Regions from separate parts of the Enterobacter sp. SA187 genome, predicted to be linked through region 2. Evidence: predicted binding sites of a transcription regulator. Region 2 holds the regulator's gene; each other region holds the start of a gene.

Region 1 (4,045 bases), 110 kb from region 2:
GAAAGGCTATATGCAGGACAAGCTGAACGCCCGTCTGATGGGCGTCGCGCCAACCGGTAACGGCCGCCGCGAATCCTATGCCCATTTACCGATGCCGCGCATGACCAATACCTACATGCTGGCGGGGCAATCCACGCCGCAGGAGATTATTGAATCCGTCGAATACGGCATCTACGCGCCAAACTTTGGCGGCGGTCAGGTGGATATCACCTCCGGTAAATTCGTTTTCTCAACGTCCGAAGCTTATCTGATTGAAAACGGTAAAGTGACGACGCCGGTGAAAGGCGCCACGCTGATCGGCTCCGGTATCGAAGCCATGCAGCAGGTGTCGATGGTCGGTAACGATCTGCAACTCGACAGCGGCGTGGGCGTATGCGGTAAAGAAGGGCAGAGCCTGCCGGTCGGTGTGGGTCAGCCGACGCTGAAAGTGGATAACCTGACCGTAGGCGGTACGGCGTAATTTATTGCGTGAAATTGCCCGGCGGCGCTGCGCTTGCCGGGCCTACATCATTTCTCTTTCGCCCGTCCGCGCATCGCCTGAAACAGGTTCGCCACCTCAACAAAATAATCCGTCAGATAGTTAATACACACCTGCACCTTGAGCGGCAGCTTGTCCTTTTCGGTATAAAGGGCGTAAACCGGGCGTGGATCTGACTGGTAGCGCGGAAATAAGATCTCCAGCGTGCCGCGGTTGATCTCATCGATCACCCACATCAGCGGCACATAGGCCACTCCGGCCCCGGCGGTCAGCCAGCGGGTTAGCGTCATCGGATCGTTAGTGACAAAACGGCCCTGCGGGATCAGGCGCGTGGATAGCCCTTCAGGGGCGATCAGCTCGAATTCGTTATCCGGGCGCACGCTGTACTCCAGCCAGGAGTGATTGCTCAGATCGGCGGGTTTTTCAGGAATGCCGTACTGCGCCAGATAGCTTTTCGCGGCGCACACCACCATCGGCATCGCCCCCAGACGGCGGGAAAAAAGGCTCGAATCCTGCAATGCCCCCACGCGGATCACCACGTCCAGCCCGTCGGCAATAAGATCGGGGGCGGGGATCCCCGTCACCAGATTCACCGTCAGGCCGGGGTAATCCTTCAGCATCCGGGCAGTCATCCCGGCGAGGACATTTTGCGCCATGGTTGAAGAACAGCCGATGCGCAGCGTACCGATGGGCGTGTTATTAAAAGCGTAGAGCTGTTCATGCACGTCCTGTACTTCATGCAGCATCCGTCGGCAGCCCTGATAATAAATTTTACCGGCTTCGGTCAGCGCCAGGCTGCGGGTGCTGCGGTTAAGCAACTTCACTTGCAACTCATCTTCCAGCTTCGAGACGGTCTGGCTGATAGAGGAGACGCTCATATGCAGCTGTCGCGCGGCAGCGGTGAACGAACCCAGTTCGACGACGCGGGCAAACACCGACATGCGTTTTAATCGTTCCATTGTTCACTCTGGCTTAAAAGTGATTTAGATCACACTATATAGATGACAGCATAACAGTTACGCTAATATATAGTTAGCTGAATAATAGATACGTCACTCTCGCCTGGCCTTTCTGGCCCTAATCCCTGCGGTGACGTGAATAATAATTGTCTCCTGCATGCGTTAATCAAGGTCAACATGAGTCTGTTTCCCGTGGTCGTGGTGTTCGGTCTGTCGTTCCCACCGATATTCTTTGAGTTACTTATATCACTGGCGCTGTTCTGGCTGGTGCGCCGTCTGCTGCTCCCGACAGGTATCTATGACTTTGTCTGGCACCCGGCATTGTTTAATACAGCGCTATATTGCTGCTTATTTTATTTACTGACGCGCCTGTTCGACTGAGGTAGATGTGAAAACACTAACAAGAAATTTTACCCGTACCGCCATCACCGTGGTGATGGTTATTCTGGCATTCATCGCCATCTTTCGCGCATGGGTCTATTACACCGAATCGCCATGGACGCGTGACGCGCGTTTTAGTGCCGATGTGGTCGCCATCGCGCCGGATGTCGCGGGGCTGATCACCGATGTGAAGGTTCACGATAACCAGCTGGTGCAGAAAGACCAGGTGCTGTTCACCATCGACCGGCCGCGCTATCAAAAAGCCGTCGAAGAAGCCGAGGCTGACGTGGCGTACTACCGCGCGCTGGCAAGTGAAAAACGCCGCGAAGCCGGACGTCGTAATAAATTAGGCATCCAGGCGATGTCCCGCGAGGAGATCGAGCAGTCCAACAACGTCTTGCAGACGGTGATCCACCAGCAGGCGAAAGCGCAGGCGACGCTGGATCTGGCAAAACTCGATCTCGAACGTACCGTTATCCGCGCCCCGGCCGCAGGCTGGGTGACCAACCTGAACGTCTATACCGGGGAATTTATAACCCGCGGTTCGACGGCGGTGGCGCTGGTCAAACAAAATTCATTTTATGTACTCGCCTATATGGAAGAGACCAAGCTGGAAGGTGTGCGAACCGGCTATCGCGCCGAAATTACGCCGCTGGGCAGTAACCGGGTGCTTAAAGGCACGGTAGACAGCGTCGCCGCCGGGGTCACCAACGCCAGCAGCAGCCGTGACGCCAAAGGCATGGCGACCATTGACTCCAATCTTGAATGGGTCCGCCTGGCGCAACGCGTGCCGGTGCGTATTCGCCTGGACAATCAGAAAGAGAATGTCTGGCCCGCCGGGACCACGGCCACGGTGGTGATCACCGGTGAAAAAGACCGGGACGAAAGCCAGGACTCCTTCTTCCGTAAACTGGCTCATCGTCTGCGTGAGTTTGGTTAAGCATGATGGGCATTTTTTCCATCGCCACACAGCACATTCGCTTCGCCCTGAAACTGGCGTGCGCCATTGTGCTGGCGCTGTTCGTCGGCTTTCACTTCCAGCTTGAAACCCCACGCTGGGCAGTGCTGACGGCGGCGATCGTTGCCGCAGGCCCGGCGTTTGCGGCGGGGGGAGAACCTTACTCCGGGGCGATCCGTTACCGCGGCATGCTGCGTATTATCGGCACCTTTATCGGCTGCGTGGCGGCGCTGACCATCATTATTCTGATGATCCGCGCGCCGCTGCTGATGCTGGTGGTTTGCTGTATCTGGGCCGGATTTTGTACCTGGGTCTCCTCGCTGGTGCGTGTCGAAAACTCCTACGCCTGGGGACTGGCGGGTTATACGGCGCTGATCATCGTCATCACCATTCAGTACGAGCCATTACTCACGCCGCAGTTTGCGGTGGAGCGATGCAGTGAGATCGTACTGGGGATCGTTTGTGCCATCGTCGCCGATTTGCTGTTTTCACCCCGCTCCATCAAACAGGAGATCGACCGCGAACTCGACAGCCTGCTGGTGGCGCAATACCAGCTGATGCAGTTATGCATCGCGCATGGCAGCGGCGAAGAGATGGATAAAGCCTGGGGCGCGCTGGTGCGCCGTACCACGGCGCTGGAAGGGATGCGCAGCAACCTGAATATGGAATCCTCCCGCTGGGCGCGGGCGAACCGGCGGCTGAAAGTGATTAACACCCTGTCGCTGACGCTGATCACTCAGGCCTGTGAAACCTGGCTTATTCAGAACACCCGACCGGAAGCGGTGACCGACACCTTCCGCGAACTCTTTGCGGAGCCGGTAGAAACCGCGCAGGACGTACATAAACAGCTCAAGCGCATACGCCGGGTGATTATCTGGACCGGCGAACGCGACACGCCGGTGACGATTTACAGCTGGGTCGGGGCGGCAACGCGCTATCTGCTGCTCAGGCGCGGGGTGATCGGCAACACCAAAATCAGCGCCACGGAAGAAGAGGTGCTGGAAGGCGAAACTGTGGTTAAAGCCGGGTCCGCCGAGCGCCATCATGCGATGGTGAACTTCTGGCGCACCACGCTCTCCTGTATTCTCGGCACGCTGTTCTGGCTGTGGACGGGCTGGACCTCGGGTAACGGCGCGATGGTGATGATCGCGGTGGTGACCTCGCTGGCGATGCGCCTGCCTAACCCGCGCATGGTGGCGATTGATTTTGTGTACGGTACGCTGGCGGCCTTACCCCTGGGGGCGTTCTACTTCTTGGTGGTGATCCCCT
Region 2 (4,045 bases):
TTCGCAAGCCGACGCTTATCATTCATGCCAAAGACGATCCGTTTATGGATCATAATGTTATTCCGGCGGCGGGTTATTTACCGCCCAACGTGGAGTATCAGTTGACGGAACACGGCGGGCACGTGGGCTTTGTGGGCGGGACGCTGCGCCGCCCGGAAATGTGGCTGGAAAAGCGCATTCCCGACTGGCTGACAACATATCTGGAGGCGTAAATGATTATCCCCTGGCAGGATCTGGCAACAGAGACGCTCGACAGCCTGATCGAGAGCTTTGTCTTGCGTGAAGGCACCGATTATGGTGAACATGAGCGTTCACTTGAACAAAAGGTCGCCGACGTTAAGCGCCAGCTGCAAACCGGAGAAGCGGTGCTGGTGTGGTCTGAACTGCATGAAACGGTGAACATCATGCCGAAGAAGCAGTTTCGCGAATAAAACCAGTTTTAGGGAGCGTTGCTATGTCTGCCAAACATCCGGTGATTGCCGTAACGGGTTCCAGCGGAGCCGGAACCACCACCACCAGCCTCGCGTTTCGTAAGATTTTCGCGCAACTGGATCTGCGCGCCGCAGAAGTGGAAGGCGACAGCTTTCACCGTTACACGCGCCCGGAAATGGACATGGCGATCCGTAAAGCGCGCGATGCCGGACGGCATATCAGCTATTTCGGCCCGGAAGCAAATGACTTCGGGCTGCTGGAGCAGACGTTTATCGAGTACGGGCTGACCGGCACCGGCCAGTCACGTAAATATCTCCATACCTACGATGAGGCAGTGCCGTGGAATCAGGTGCCGGGCACCTTCACACCGTGGCAACCGTTGCCTGAACCTACCGACGTGCTGTTTTATGAAGGGCTGCACGGCGGCGTGGTGACGCCACAGCAGGACGTGTCGCGCCATGTGGATCTGCTGGTCGGCGTGGTGCCGATCATTAACCTGGAGTGGATCCAGAAGCTGGTGCGCGATACCAGCGAGCGCGGGCATTCACGGGAAACGGTGATGGATTCGGTGGTGCGGTCGATGGAAGACTACATCAACTTTATTACGCCGCAGTTTTCCCGCACGCACATTAACTTCCAGCGCGTGCCGACCGTGGATACTTCCAACCCCTTCGCCGCGAAAGCGATCCCGTCGCTGGACGAAAGCTTTGTGGTGATCCATTTCCGTAATCTGGAAGGCATCGATTTTCCCTGGCTGCTGGCGATGTTGCAGGGCTCATTCATTTCCCACATCAATACATTAGTGGTGCCGGGCGGAAAAATGGGGCTGGCGATGGAGCTGATCATGCTGCCGCTGGTGCAGCGGCTGATGGAAGGCAAGAAAATCGAGTGATTTTTTGTGCCGGATGGCGGCGTGAACGCCTTATCCGGCCTACAGATTAAGCTTTTGTAGGCCGGATAAGCGTAGCGCCATCCGGCAGGGTTAGCGCAGCGCCACCTGACGTGCACCAAAAATCACCCCTCAATCACCTCAAACGAATGGGTGATAGTGGCGGCTTTTTCCAGCATCAGCGCCACCGAACAATACTTCTCTGCCGACAGATCCACCGCGCGGGCTACCGCCGCTTCTTTCAGCGCTTTGCCGGTGACGATAAAGTGCAGATTGATGTGCGTGAACAGACGCGGCGCCTCTTCACGGCGCTCGGAGGTCAGTTTGACTTCGCAATCCGTCACATCGTGACGCCCTTTTTGCAGAATGGATACCACGTCAATGGCGCTGCATCCCCCGGCGGCCATCAACACCATCTCCATCGGGCTTGGCGCTTTATCGCCTGAGTTGCCGTCCATCAGGATCTGGTGGCCTGAAGCAGACTCGCCCAGGAACGTTAAACCTTCTACCCATTTGACTCTTGCTTGCATTTTATTCGCTCCGGCGCGGTAAATTTCCCTTCAGATTACGCGCACATAACAATTCTCGCAACGGAAGGCGACCTGCATCATGCTGAAGCGAGACACCAGGAGACACACAGCAAAAGCTATGCTAAAACATTCTGGCTGCTACAGTGATACATTGACGTTGCACATGTATGCAGACGACATCAAACATTAAAGGCTGGATTTTCGAACGGCCACTTCCCGGGAACAGGGAAGCATATGATTGCAACCCCAGAGGCAGAGTGTTCATCCTGGCTCTGGAGCCAGCTTATAACAGAGGATAACCGCGCATGGTGCTTGGCAAACCGCAAACAGACCCGACTCTCGAATGGTTCTTGTCTCATTGCCATATTCATAAGTACCCGTCGAAGAGCACGCTGATTCACCAGGGTGAAAAAGCGGAAACGTTGTATTACATCGTTAAAGGCTCAGTGGCAGTGCTCATCAAGGATGAAGAAGGTAAAGAGATGATCCTCTCTTACCTCAACCAGGGAGATTTTATCGGTGAACTGGGCCTGTTTGAAGAAGGTCAGGAGCGCAGTGCCTGGGTACGTGCTAAAACCGCTTGTGAAGTGGCAGAAATCTCGTACAAAAAATTCCGTCAGCTTATCCAGGTGAACCCGGATATTCTGATGCGCCTGTCTTCCCAGATGGCGCGCCGCCTGCAGGTGACGTCCGAGAAAGTGGGTAACCTCGCCTTCCTCGACGTGACTGGCCGCATCGCGCAGACGCTGCTGAACCTGGCCAAACAGCCGGACGCCATGACCCACCCGGACGGTATGCAAATTAAAATTACCCGTCAGGAGATCGGTCAGATCGTTGGCTGCTCCCGTGAAACCGTCGGTCGCATTCTGAAGATGCTGGAAGATCAAAACCTGATCTCTGCGCACGGTAAAACCATCGTGGTTTACGGAACCCGCTAAGCCCCTCAAACGGCGTATTGCATCTGCGAGACGCCGTTTTTGTTTGCATTCTCATGTGGCGCAGGCTGATCTATCACCCGGAAATTAACTACGCCCTGCGACAAACGCTGGTGTTGTGTCTCCCTGTGGCCATCGGCCTCGCCTTCGGGCACCTGCAACAGGGGCTGCTGTTCTCTCTCGTTCCTGCCTGCTGCAACATTGCCGGGCTCGATACCCCCCATAAACGCTTTTTCAAACGCCTGATCGTGGGCGGCTCGCTGTTTGCGGGCTGTAGCCTGGCGGTGCAGCTATTGCTGGCGGAGAACATCGCCCTGCCGCTGATCCTCGGCGGGCTGGCGCTGCTGCTTGGCGTCACGGCAGAGATCAGCGCCCTGCACGCGCGCCTGCTGCCGGCGTCGCTTATCGCCGCCATCTTTACCTTAAGCCTTGCCGGAAATATGCCGGTATGGGAGCCGCTGCTGATTTATGCCTCCGGCACGCTGTGGTACGGGCTGTTTAACTGGCTGTGGTTCTGGATGTGGCGCGAACAGCCGCTGCGCGAATCCTTAAGCCTGCTCTACCGCCAGCTGGCGGAGTACTGCGAAGCTAAATACAGTCTGCTGACCCAGCATGCGGATCCGGAAAAAGCCCTGCCGCCGCTGCTGGCGCGTCAGCAGAAAGCCGTGGATCTGATCAGCCAGTGTTACCAGCAAATGCACATGCTCGCCGCTAATCAGCATAACGATTACAAGCGCCTGCTGCGGGCGTTTCAGGTGGCGCTGGACCTGCAGGAGCATATTTCCGTCAGCCTGCATCAGCCCCAGGAAGTGCAAAAACTGGTGGAGCAGAGTCACGCCGAAGCGGTGATCCGCTGGAACGCGCAGGTGGTCGCCGCCCGGCTGCGGGTGCTGGCGGACGACATTCTCTATCACCGTTTTCCTGTGCGCTTTAATATGGATAAGCAGGTCGGCGCGCTGGAAAAAATCGCCCGTCAGCATCCGGATAACCCGGTCGGCCAGTTCTGCGCCTGGCACTTCAGCCGTATCGCCAGAGTACTGCGCACCCAGCGCCCGCTGTATGTGCGCGATCTGATGGAGGATAAACAGCGCCGCCAGCCGCTGATCCCGGCGCTCAAAAGCTATCTGTCGTTTAAATCCCCGGCGCTGCGCAATGCGGCGCGCATTGCCGTGATGCTCGCCATCGCCAGCCTGATGGGGATCGCGCTGCATCTGCCCAAGCCCTACTGGATCCTGATGACGGTACTGCTGGTGACGCAA
Region 3 (4,045 bases), 640 kb from region 2:
CTTCAATCGCCATCCAGCCGATAAAGGCGCCGCCAATCACGCTACCGGCAATCACGCTATAGAGCGCTTTTTTATGCAGCAGCGTGACGCCGTAAAGCGCGGGTTCCGTAATGCCGAACAGGGCGGAAATCCCGGCGGAAATCGCCGTGGATTTCAGCGCCCTGTCTTTGCTCTTCAGGGCAATGGCAAAACAGGCGCCGGATTCGGCGATGTTATGCGCCAGCGACGCGGGCAGGTAGAGCATTTCGCGCCCGAACTGGCTCATCGACGCCACGGCGTAAGGCAGCATGGGTTTGTGCATTCCGGCGGCCACCATAAAGGGTAACGCCGCTGCCAGCAGGCCCGTCGCCACGAATCCCAGTTTGCCGTAGAGCCATAAGATCACCGTTGCCAGTCCGGCCCCCAGTTCGTAACCCAGCGGGCCTAAAATCAGCAGCGTAACGGGGACAGTGACCAGCAGCGACAGCATCGGCGAGAGAAAAATACGCAGCGCGCCGGGGGAGTAGCGGTTGAAGATTTTTTCCGTCTGCGCATAAAACAGCACGCATAAAATCGCCGGGAATACCTGCGAGGCATAGGCAACGTTCTGTAAATCAAGCGATAAAAAGGTCGCGCCTTCTGCCAGCTGCTTCGACATGGCGGGCAGCACCATCACCGATACCGCCGACACCGCCACCAGCACGTTAACTTTCAGCTTCATGGCGGTGGTGATGGCGACGAGAATGGGCAGGAAATAGAGCGGTGCGGAACCGATGTTATCCAGCACTTTATAGGTGGATGAGTCCCGCGTCAGCCAGCCCATCAGATCCAGCAACAGCAGCAGCGACTTGAGCACGCCGCCGCCCGCAATGGCCGGCACCAGCGGCTGAAAAACGCTGATCACAAAATCCACTATCTTTGCGCCACGGCTGACTTTATCGGTTGCGGACGGTGTGGCCTGTTGCGGCGCGCCCACAAGCGATCTTACCGCATCGTAAACCTGCACGACGTCGTGGCCGATGATCACCTGACACTGTACGTTGACCCGTATGCCTAACACGCCGGGAATGCTTTCCAGCGCGGGCTGATCCACTCTGGCGTTATCGTGCAGGCTGAGCCGTAACCGTGTGGAGCAGTGCTCAATATGGGCAATGTTTTCTGCGCCCCCAATGTGGGCGATGATATCCAGAGCTGTCTGTAAGTGGTTCATATCAGGCCTCATTTATTTGGCGCAAAAAAAAACCTGAAGCCTTCCCCCACTGTGCAGAGAGGGAAGGCTTCAGGTCTTGCCTACGTAACGTAGTAACACGCCTTAGCCTTTTATATCGTCGCAGAACGTACTGAAAGTCAAACATCCACCGCGCGAACGATGCATAACTGTGAGCTGATTAACAACTCGCCGCCCTTTTGTGAACGGGCGACGAGGTGCAGTTTCAGCTTTTTTTCGCGCCGTAGCGTGCAAACCAGGTCAGCATGCGCTGCCAGCCATCCTGCGCGGATTCGGCGTGGTAGCTCGGGCGATAATCGGCGTTAAAGGCATGCCCGGCATCGGGATAAACCACGATTTCCGCCGTGGCGTTAGCCGCCCGCAGCGCCTGGCGCATGGTATCGACAGTGTCCTGCGGAATACTGGAGTCCTGCGCGCCGTAAAGACCAAGCACCGGGGCGGTGAGTTCGGTGGCAATATCCACCGGATGCGACGGCGAGTTCATGGTTTTATCCCCCACCAGTTTGCCGTACCACGCCACCGCCGCTTTCAGCTGCGGATTGTGCGCGGCATACAGCCAGGCGATGCGGCCGCCCCAGCAAAAACCGGTCGCCAGCAGGCGGTGCGGATCGCCGCCGTTGCGCGCAGCCCAGTTGGCGACGTGATCCAGATCCGCCAGCACCTGCGCGTCCGGCACCTTTGAAACCAGTTCGCTGAACAGGGTCGGAATATCGTCATACGCATTCGGATCCCCCTGACGGAAATAGAGCTCCGGCGCCACGGCAAGATAGCCTTCCTTCGCCAGGCGACGGCAGAGATCGCGGATGTGCTCATGCACGCCAAAAATTTCCTGGATGACAATCACCACCGGCAGCGCGCCGGCAGCCTCTGCCGGACGGGCGTGGTAGGCAGGCATATTGTCTCCCCGCGAGGGGATGGACGTCAGACCCGCTACAATACCGTCGTCAGCAGTCGTGATGGCGGTGGAGGCATGGGGCGAAGCAGCAGGGGCAAAGCCGGGTTGTTTGTCAGTGGTCATGGCGATCTCCGTACCCTTGTAGTGGTGCAAAAAAGTAGCGCAATAAATAACTATAGTCAGCCGTCTAAAATACAGCGCTCATGAAAGCGGCTATCTTTTGAGGAGTGCCCGGCTGACGAACATGTTAATGTGATGTATATCACTATTTTATGGAAAACCACTGCAAACAATTTTATTGGCGGTGATGGTTGTCACGAAATTTAACGTGCAGCTTCTGTAAAGTACCTTTTTGCTACTTCTGACAAACCGATCTACAGAGGAGTCACCTATGTCACAGTCTGATGTTTTTCACCTCGGCCTCACTAAAAACGATTTACAAGGGGCTACGCTTGCCATCGTCCCTGGCGACCCGGAGCGAGTGGAAAAGATCGCCGCGCTGATGGATAAGCCGGTTAAGCTGGCATCGCACCGCGAATTCACCTCCTGGCGCGCTGAACTGGACGGCAAGCCGGTGATCGTGTGCTCCACCGGTATCGGCGGCCCGTCCACCTCTATCGCCGTGGAAGAGCTGGCGCAGCTGGGCATTCGTACTTTCCTGCGCGTCGGCACCACCGGGGCGATCCAGCCGCACATTAACGTCGGCGACGTGCTGGTGACCACCGCCTCTGTACGCCTTGACGGCGCCAGCCTGCACTTTGCGCCGATGGAATACCCGGCCGTCGCTGATTTTGCCTGCACCACGGCGCTGGTCGAGGCGGCGAAGTCCGTCGGCGCCACCACGCACATCGGCGTGACCGCCTCTTCTGACACCTTCTATCCGGGTCAGGAACGTTATGACACCTTCTCTGGCCGCGTGGTAAAACGCTACAAAGGTTCCATGGAAGAGTGGCAGTCCATGGGCGTAATGAACTACGAAATGGAATCCGCCACGCTGCTGACCATGTGTTCAAGCCAGGGCCTGCGCGCCGGTATGGTGGCGGGCGTGATCGTTAACCGCACCCAGCAGGAGATCCCGAACGCGGAAACCATGAAGCAGACCGAAAGTCACGCGGTGAAAATCGTTGTGGAAGCGGCGCGTCGCCTGCTGTAGTTCGCGTTTTTTACCTCCATTTCCAGGGCCGATCCATTCGGCCCTTTCTTTTTGCGTAGCGCCTCGCAGGAAATCCCTTCCCAGGTGGACATCTGTACAGCACAATCTTACTTTGCACCGGACAGTGATTTTTGCAGGGGAAGATGTGGATATTTCAATACTGTTAAGCGTGGCGGCAGCGCTGCTGGGCGGCGTCATGCTGGGATGGCTGGCCATGAAATCGCGCGCCGATCAGCTGCGGGCCGATCTGCTCGAAGATCGCCGGGAACTGGACATCGAATTAAGCGCGGCCAGACAACAGCTGGCGCAGAACCAGCACTGGCGCAACGAGTGCGAACTGCTGAATAACGAACTGCGCAGCCTGCGGGAAATTAATACCTCGCTGGAAGCCGATCTGCGCGAAGTCACCACCCGTCTTGAATCCACCCAACTGCATGCGGAAGACAAAATCCGCCAGATGATCAACAGTGAACAGCGCCTCAGCGAGCAGTTCGAAAACCTCGCCAACCGCATTTTTGAACAGAGCAACCGCCGGGTGGATGAGCAGAACCGCCAGAGCCTCGGCAGTTTACTGACGCCGCTGCGCGAACAGCTGGACGGTTTTCGTCGTCAGGTACAGGACAGCTTTGGGCAGGAGGCGCGCGAGCGGCACACGCTGGCGCACGAGATCCGCAATCTCCAGCAACTGAACGCGCAGATGGCGCAGGAAGCGGTGAACCTCACCCGCGCCCTCAAGGGCGATAACAAAACCCAGGGCAACTGGGGCGAAGTGGTGTTAACCCGTGTGCTG
Region 4 (4,045 bases), 2.0 Mb from region 2:
AGCATGCGGGTCAGGGCGCCCAGATCGACAGAAAGCACTTTTTTCAGTTCCACCGGCGTAATGCAGCCGGCGCAGCGAATTGAACAAAGCACTTTAAACTGCGTCGCGGTAATATCCAGCGGCGACAGGTAATCGTTAAGCAGGCGATCTTTTTTCTGGTTAACCATATGAATAAGACGGCCAAGTGGGATGATTTCGTTAAACAAGTCACTTGTGTTATTCACGATGGTTGCCCCGGCAAGTAAGTAATCACGGCGGATATTATTGCCGGGGCAAGTATAAGTCAACTGAATGAATCGCCGAATGCCACGAATTGCTAAAACGTTTCACGTCCTGTCACTTTTCTGCTCCTCGCCCCCCTTTACAGATATACTTGACGGGTATTTACCTCATCACAGGAGTGAAATTTTCATGCTGGATCTTATTCGGGCGATTGGCCTCGGACTGGTGGTTTTACTGCCGCTGGCGAATCCCTTAACCACGGTTGCGCTCTTTCTCGGCCTTGCCGGGAACATGAACAACGCCCAGCGCAACGAACAGGCGCGCATGGCCTCGTTGTATGTCTTTATCATCATGATGGTGGCGTACTACGCCGGGCAGCTGGTGATGAACACCTTTGGTATTTCGATACCCGGTCTGCGAATTGCGGGCGGGCTGATCGTCGCCTTTATCGGCTTCCGTATGCTGTTCCCGCAGCAGAAAGCCCATGAAACGCCGGAGGCGAAAACCAAATCTGAAGAGCTGGAGGATGCGCCGGACACCAATATCGCCTTTGTCCCGCTGGCAATGCCCAGCACCGCCGGGCCAGGAACCATCGCGATGATCATCAGTTCCGCCTCAACTGTGCGCCACTCCAGCGAGTTTCCGGAATGGGTGATCACCGTCGCGCCGCCGCTGATTTTTGCGCTGGTGGGGCTGATTTTGTGGGGCAGCCTGCGCAGTTCCGGGGCGATCATGCGGCTGGTGGGCAAAGGCGGTATCGAAGCGATTTCACGTCTGATGGGCTTTTTGCTGGTCTGTATGGGGGTGCAGTTCATCATTAATGGCGTGCTGGAAATCATCACCACTTACCATTAAAAAAACAGCCCCTGACCTGGCGGTGAGGGGCTGGCAATTCAGACGGTCGGCGCGTGCTCTTCCAGCGCCGTCGGCCAGCGGCGGAATATCAGCACCGCCCAGATCAGCGCCGCCAGCGCAGGGATCGCGCCCACATAGCCGATAGCGCTCATCGACCCGTGCAGGCTCACCTGATTGCCCACCAGCGCACCCGCGCCAATGCCGATATTGAAAATCCCCGAGAACAGCGCCATCGCCACGTCGGTGGCATCCGGCGCCAGCGACAGCACCTTCACCTGCATACCAAGGCCGATGATCATGATCGCCACGCCCCAGAACAGGCTCAGCACCGCCAGATGTATTTCACTGGCTGCCGCGGGGAGCAGCAGCGCCAGGCACAGCGCCAGCAGGGCGATAGCACCGCTCACCAGCCCTGAGGCGTGGGCGTTACCCAGCTTGCTGAACAGCACGCTGCCGATGATGCCCGCCCCGCCCAACACCAGCAACAGCAGGGTGGCGAAGCTGGCGCTCGATCCGGCGACCGTCATCACAAACGGCTCGATATAGCTGTAGGCCGTATAGTGCGCTGTCACCACCACCACGGTGAGCAGATAAATCGCCATCAGCGCCGGACGGCGGAACAGCACCGGCAGGCTTTTCAGCGATCCGGAGTGCTCGCTCGGCAGACGCGGCAGCAGTTTGACAAGGCACAGCAGGGTGATGAGCGCCCCGAGGCCGATAATAAAGAAGGTGGTGCGCCAGCCGAAATACTGCCCGACGAGGCGGCCAATCGGCAGGCCGAGCACCATCGCCAGCGCGGTGCCGGTGGCCAGCAGGCTCAGCGCCTGGGCGCGTTTGCCCGCCGGGGCGAGGCGGATCGCCAGCGACGCGGTGATCGACCAGAAAATCGCATGGGCAAAGGCAATGCCGATACGGCTTACCACCAGCACGGTAAAGTTCCATGCGAGGAACGACAGCACATGGCTGGCGATAAACAGCACAAACAGGCCAATCAGCAGCTTACGCCGTTCCACCTGGCTGGTGAGCAGCATAAAGGGCAGCGACAGCAGCGCCACCACCCAGGCGTAGATGGTCAACATAATTCCGACCTGCGCGGTTTCCATACCAAAGCTCTGCGCGATATCAGAGAGCAGCCCCACGGGGACGAACTCCGTGGTGTTAAAAATAAAGGCCGCAATGGCAAGCGTAACCACCCGTAGCCACGCGACCCGGCGTGATACCGTGTTGGTTGTCATAAATTTCTCAGGCGTGAATGCAATAAGGGAAGACGGCGATCTTAAAACGATTAGTGGTGAAAATACAGCCGTTTTGTGATTTAGATCTCATTTTCCTGCCTGCGCTGACCGATAAAAACGGCTGCGCGCTGCGGTGCCTTATGTCATGGTAGCCATCGGGATCCGCAACAGGAGCAGACAATGCAGGAAATTGATTTTTATATGGTTGATGCGTTCAGCGACCGCGCCTTTGGCGGTAACGCGGCGGCGGTATGCGTATTAACGGAATGGCTGCCGGATGAGACGCTGCTGAAGATGGCGAAACAGCATAACCAGTCCGAGACGGCGTTCTTTGTGCGCCATGATGACGGCTATGAGCTGCGCTGGTTCACCACCCAGTATGAGATTGACCTTTGCGGCCACGCGACCCTCGCCGCCGCGCACGTGATCTTTAACCATCTGGGGCATCCTGATACGGAAATTGCTTTCACCACCCGCTTCGTCGGCCCGCTCAGCGTCTCCCACAATGGCGACTGGCTGACGCTGGATTTCCCGGCCTGGCAGACGCAGCCGGTGGAGGACCTCCCGCCATTGCTGTTCAGCGCGCTGGGCATCGACCATGCGGTGGAAGTGCGCGCCGCACGGGATTATCTGGTGGTGCTGCAAAATCAGCAGCAGGTGGAAGCCCTGCAACCGGATATCGCCGCCATGATACCGCTTGGCAAAATGGTCTGCGTCACCGCGCGGGGGGATAACCATGATTTCGTCAGCCGCTTTTTCTGCCCCGGCGAAGCGGTGGCGGAAGATCCGGTCACCGGCTCCGCCCACAGTATGCTGATTCCGTACTGGGGCGAGAAGCTTGGCAGAACGCACCTTGCGGCCCGTCAGGTTTCCGCCCGCGGCGGCGATCTGCGCTGTGAATGGCGCGGCGAGCGGGTGAGCATCGCGGGTCAGGCCACCACCTACCTCACCGGGCGCATTCAGCTGAAACAGCCTTAACCTTACGGCAGGCGGGCGATATTGGCGGCGATGACGCTGGCGGAGTGACGGAACAGCGTCAGCTCATCGTCCGCCAGCTGTAATTCAATGATCTGCTGTACTCCGCTTTGCGCCAGCACGGCGGGTACGCCTATGGCGATATTGCTCATGCCGTACTCTCCGTCCAGAATGCAGGAGATGGCCAGCGCCCGGTGACTGCCGGTAAAGATATTACGGCAGATCTCGGCGATGGTGCCGGCAATGCCGTATTCGGTGCAGCCTTTACGGGCGTAAATATCAAATCCCAGACGCCGTACCTTCGCGGCAAGCTGGTCGCCATCCAGCGGCTGCCCGGTTTTCCGCTGGTACACCTCGGCAATGGGGGAGCCGTAAACCGAAGAGTGCGACCACACCGGGAACTGGGTGTCGCCGTGCTCGCCGAGGATAAAGGCATCAATACTCTGCGCGCCAATGTCCAGCGCCTCCGCCAGCGTGCGGCGCAGCCGGGTGGTATCCAGCCAGACGCCGGTGCCGATCACCTGATTGCGCGGCAGCCCGGAAAGCTTCCACACCTGCCAGGTAATGATGTCGCAGGGATTGGTGGCGACGAGAAAAATGCCGTTAAAGCCGTTAGCCATCATCTGCGGCACAATGGTCTGCACGATACGCGCCGTGCCGGTCAGCTCATCAAGACGGGTCTGGCCGGGTTTGAGCGCGCCGCCGGAAACGGTGATCACCGCGATATCCACATCTGCGCAGTCCGTTACTTCACGGGT

The links. The regulator CRP, encoded in region 2, controls carbon source genes, mostly activating them, when cyclic AMP is high. The targets are predictions, from matches to a motif close to ATGTGANNNNNNTCACAT.
Region 1: aaeR (HTH-type transcriptional activator AaeR) is a predicted target of CRP. The motif match lies at 1,455-1,472, and genes of this name have one in related genera.
Region 3: udp (uridine phosphorylase) is a predicted target of CRP. The motif match lies at 2,353-2,370, and genes of this name have one in related genera.
Region 4: BMF08_RS15450 (sugar transporter) is a predicted target of CRP. The motif match lies at 2,386-2,403, and genes of this name have one in related genera.

Annotation. Positions count from the first base shown of each region.
Region 1 covers NZ_CP019113.1:642,384-646,428, reverse strand. The annotation lists gene tldD (metalloprotease TldD) at 1-460, shown strand, start outside; gene aaeR (HTH-type transcriptional activator AaeR) at 508-1,437, opposite strand; gene aaeX (p-hydroxybenzoic acid efflux pump operon protein AaeX) at 1,615-1,818, shown strand; gene aaeA (p-hydroxybenzoic acid efflux pump subunit AaeA) at 1,826-2,758, shown strand; gene aaeB (p-hydroxybenzoic acid efflux pump subunit AaeB) at 2,764-4,045, shown strand, end outside.
Region 2 covers NZ_CP019113.1:755,510-759,554, forward strand. The annotation lists gene BMF08_RS03820 (hydrolase) at 1-212, shown strand, start outside; gene BMF08_RS03825 (YheU family protein) at 213-431, shown strand; gene BMF08_RS03830 (phosphoribulokinase) at 455-1,324, shown strand; gene BMF08_RS03835 (OsmC family protein) at 1,447-1,851, opposite strand; gene crp (cAMP-activated global transcriptional regulator CRP) at 2,157-2,789, shown strand; gene BMF08_RS03845 (YccS/YhfK family putative transporter) at 2,843-4,045, shown strand, end outside.
Region 3 covers NZ_CP019113.1:1,396,010-1,400,054, forward strand. The annotation lists gene BMF08_RS06715 (beta-glucoside-specific PTS transporter subunit IIABC) at 1-1,189, opposite strand, end outside; gene BMF08_RS06720 (dienelactone hydrolase family protein) at 1,413-2,225, opposite strand; gene udp (uridine phosphorylase) at 2,494-3,255, shown strand; gene rmuC (DNA recombination protein RmuC) at 3,401-4,045, shown strand, end outside.
Region 4 covers NZ_CP019113.1:3,213,044-3,217,088, forward strand. The annotation lists gene marR (multiple antibiotic resistance transcriptional regulator MarR) at 1-224, opposite strand, end outside; gene BMF08_RS15445 (MarC family NAAT transporter) at 412-1,077, shown strand; gene BMF08_RS15450 (sugar transporter) at 1,116-2,312, opposite strand; gene BMF08_RS15455 (PhzF family phenazine biosynthesis protein) at 2,493-3,290, shown strand; gene BMF08_RS15460 (L-lactate dehydrogenase) at 3,293-4,045, opposite strand, start outside.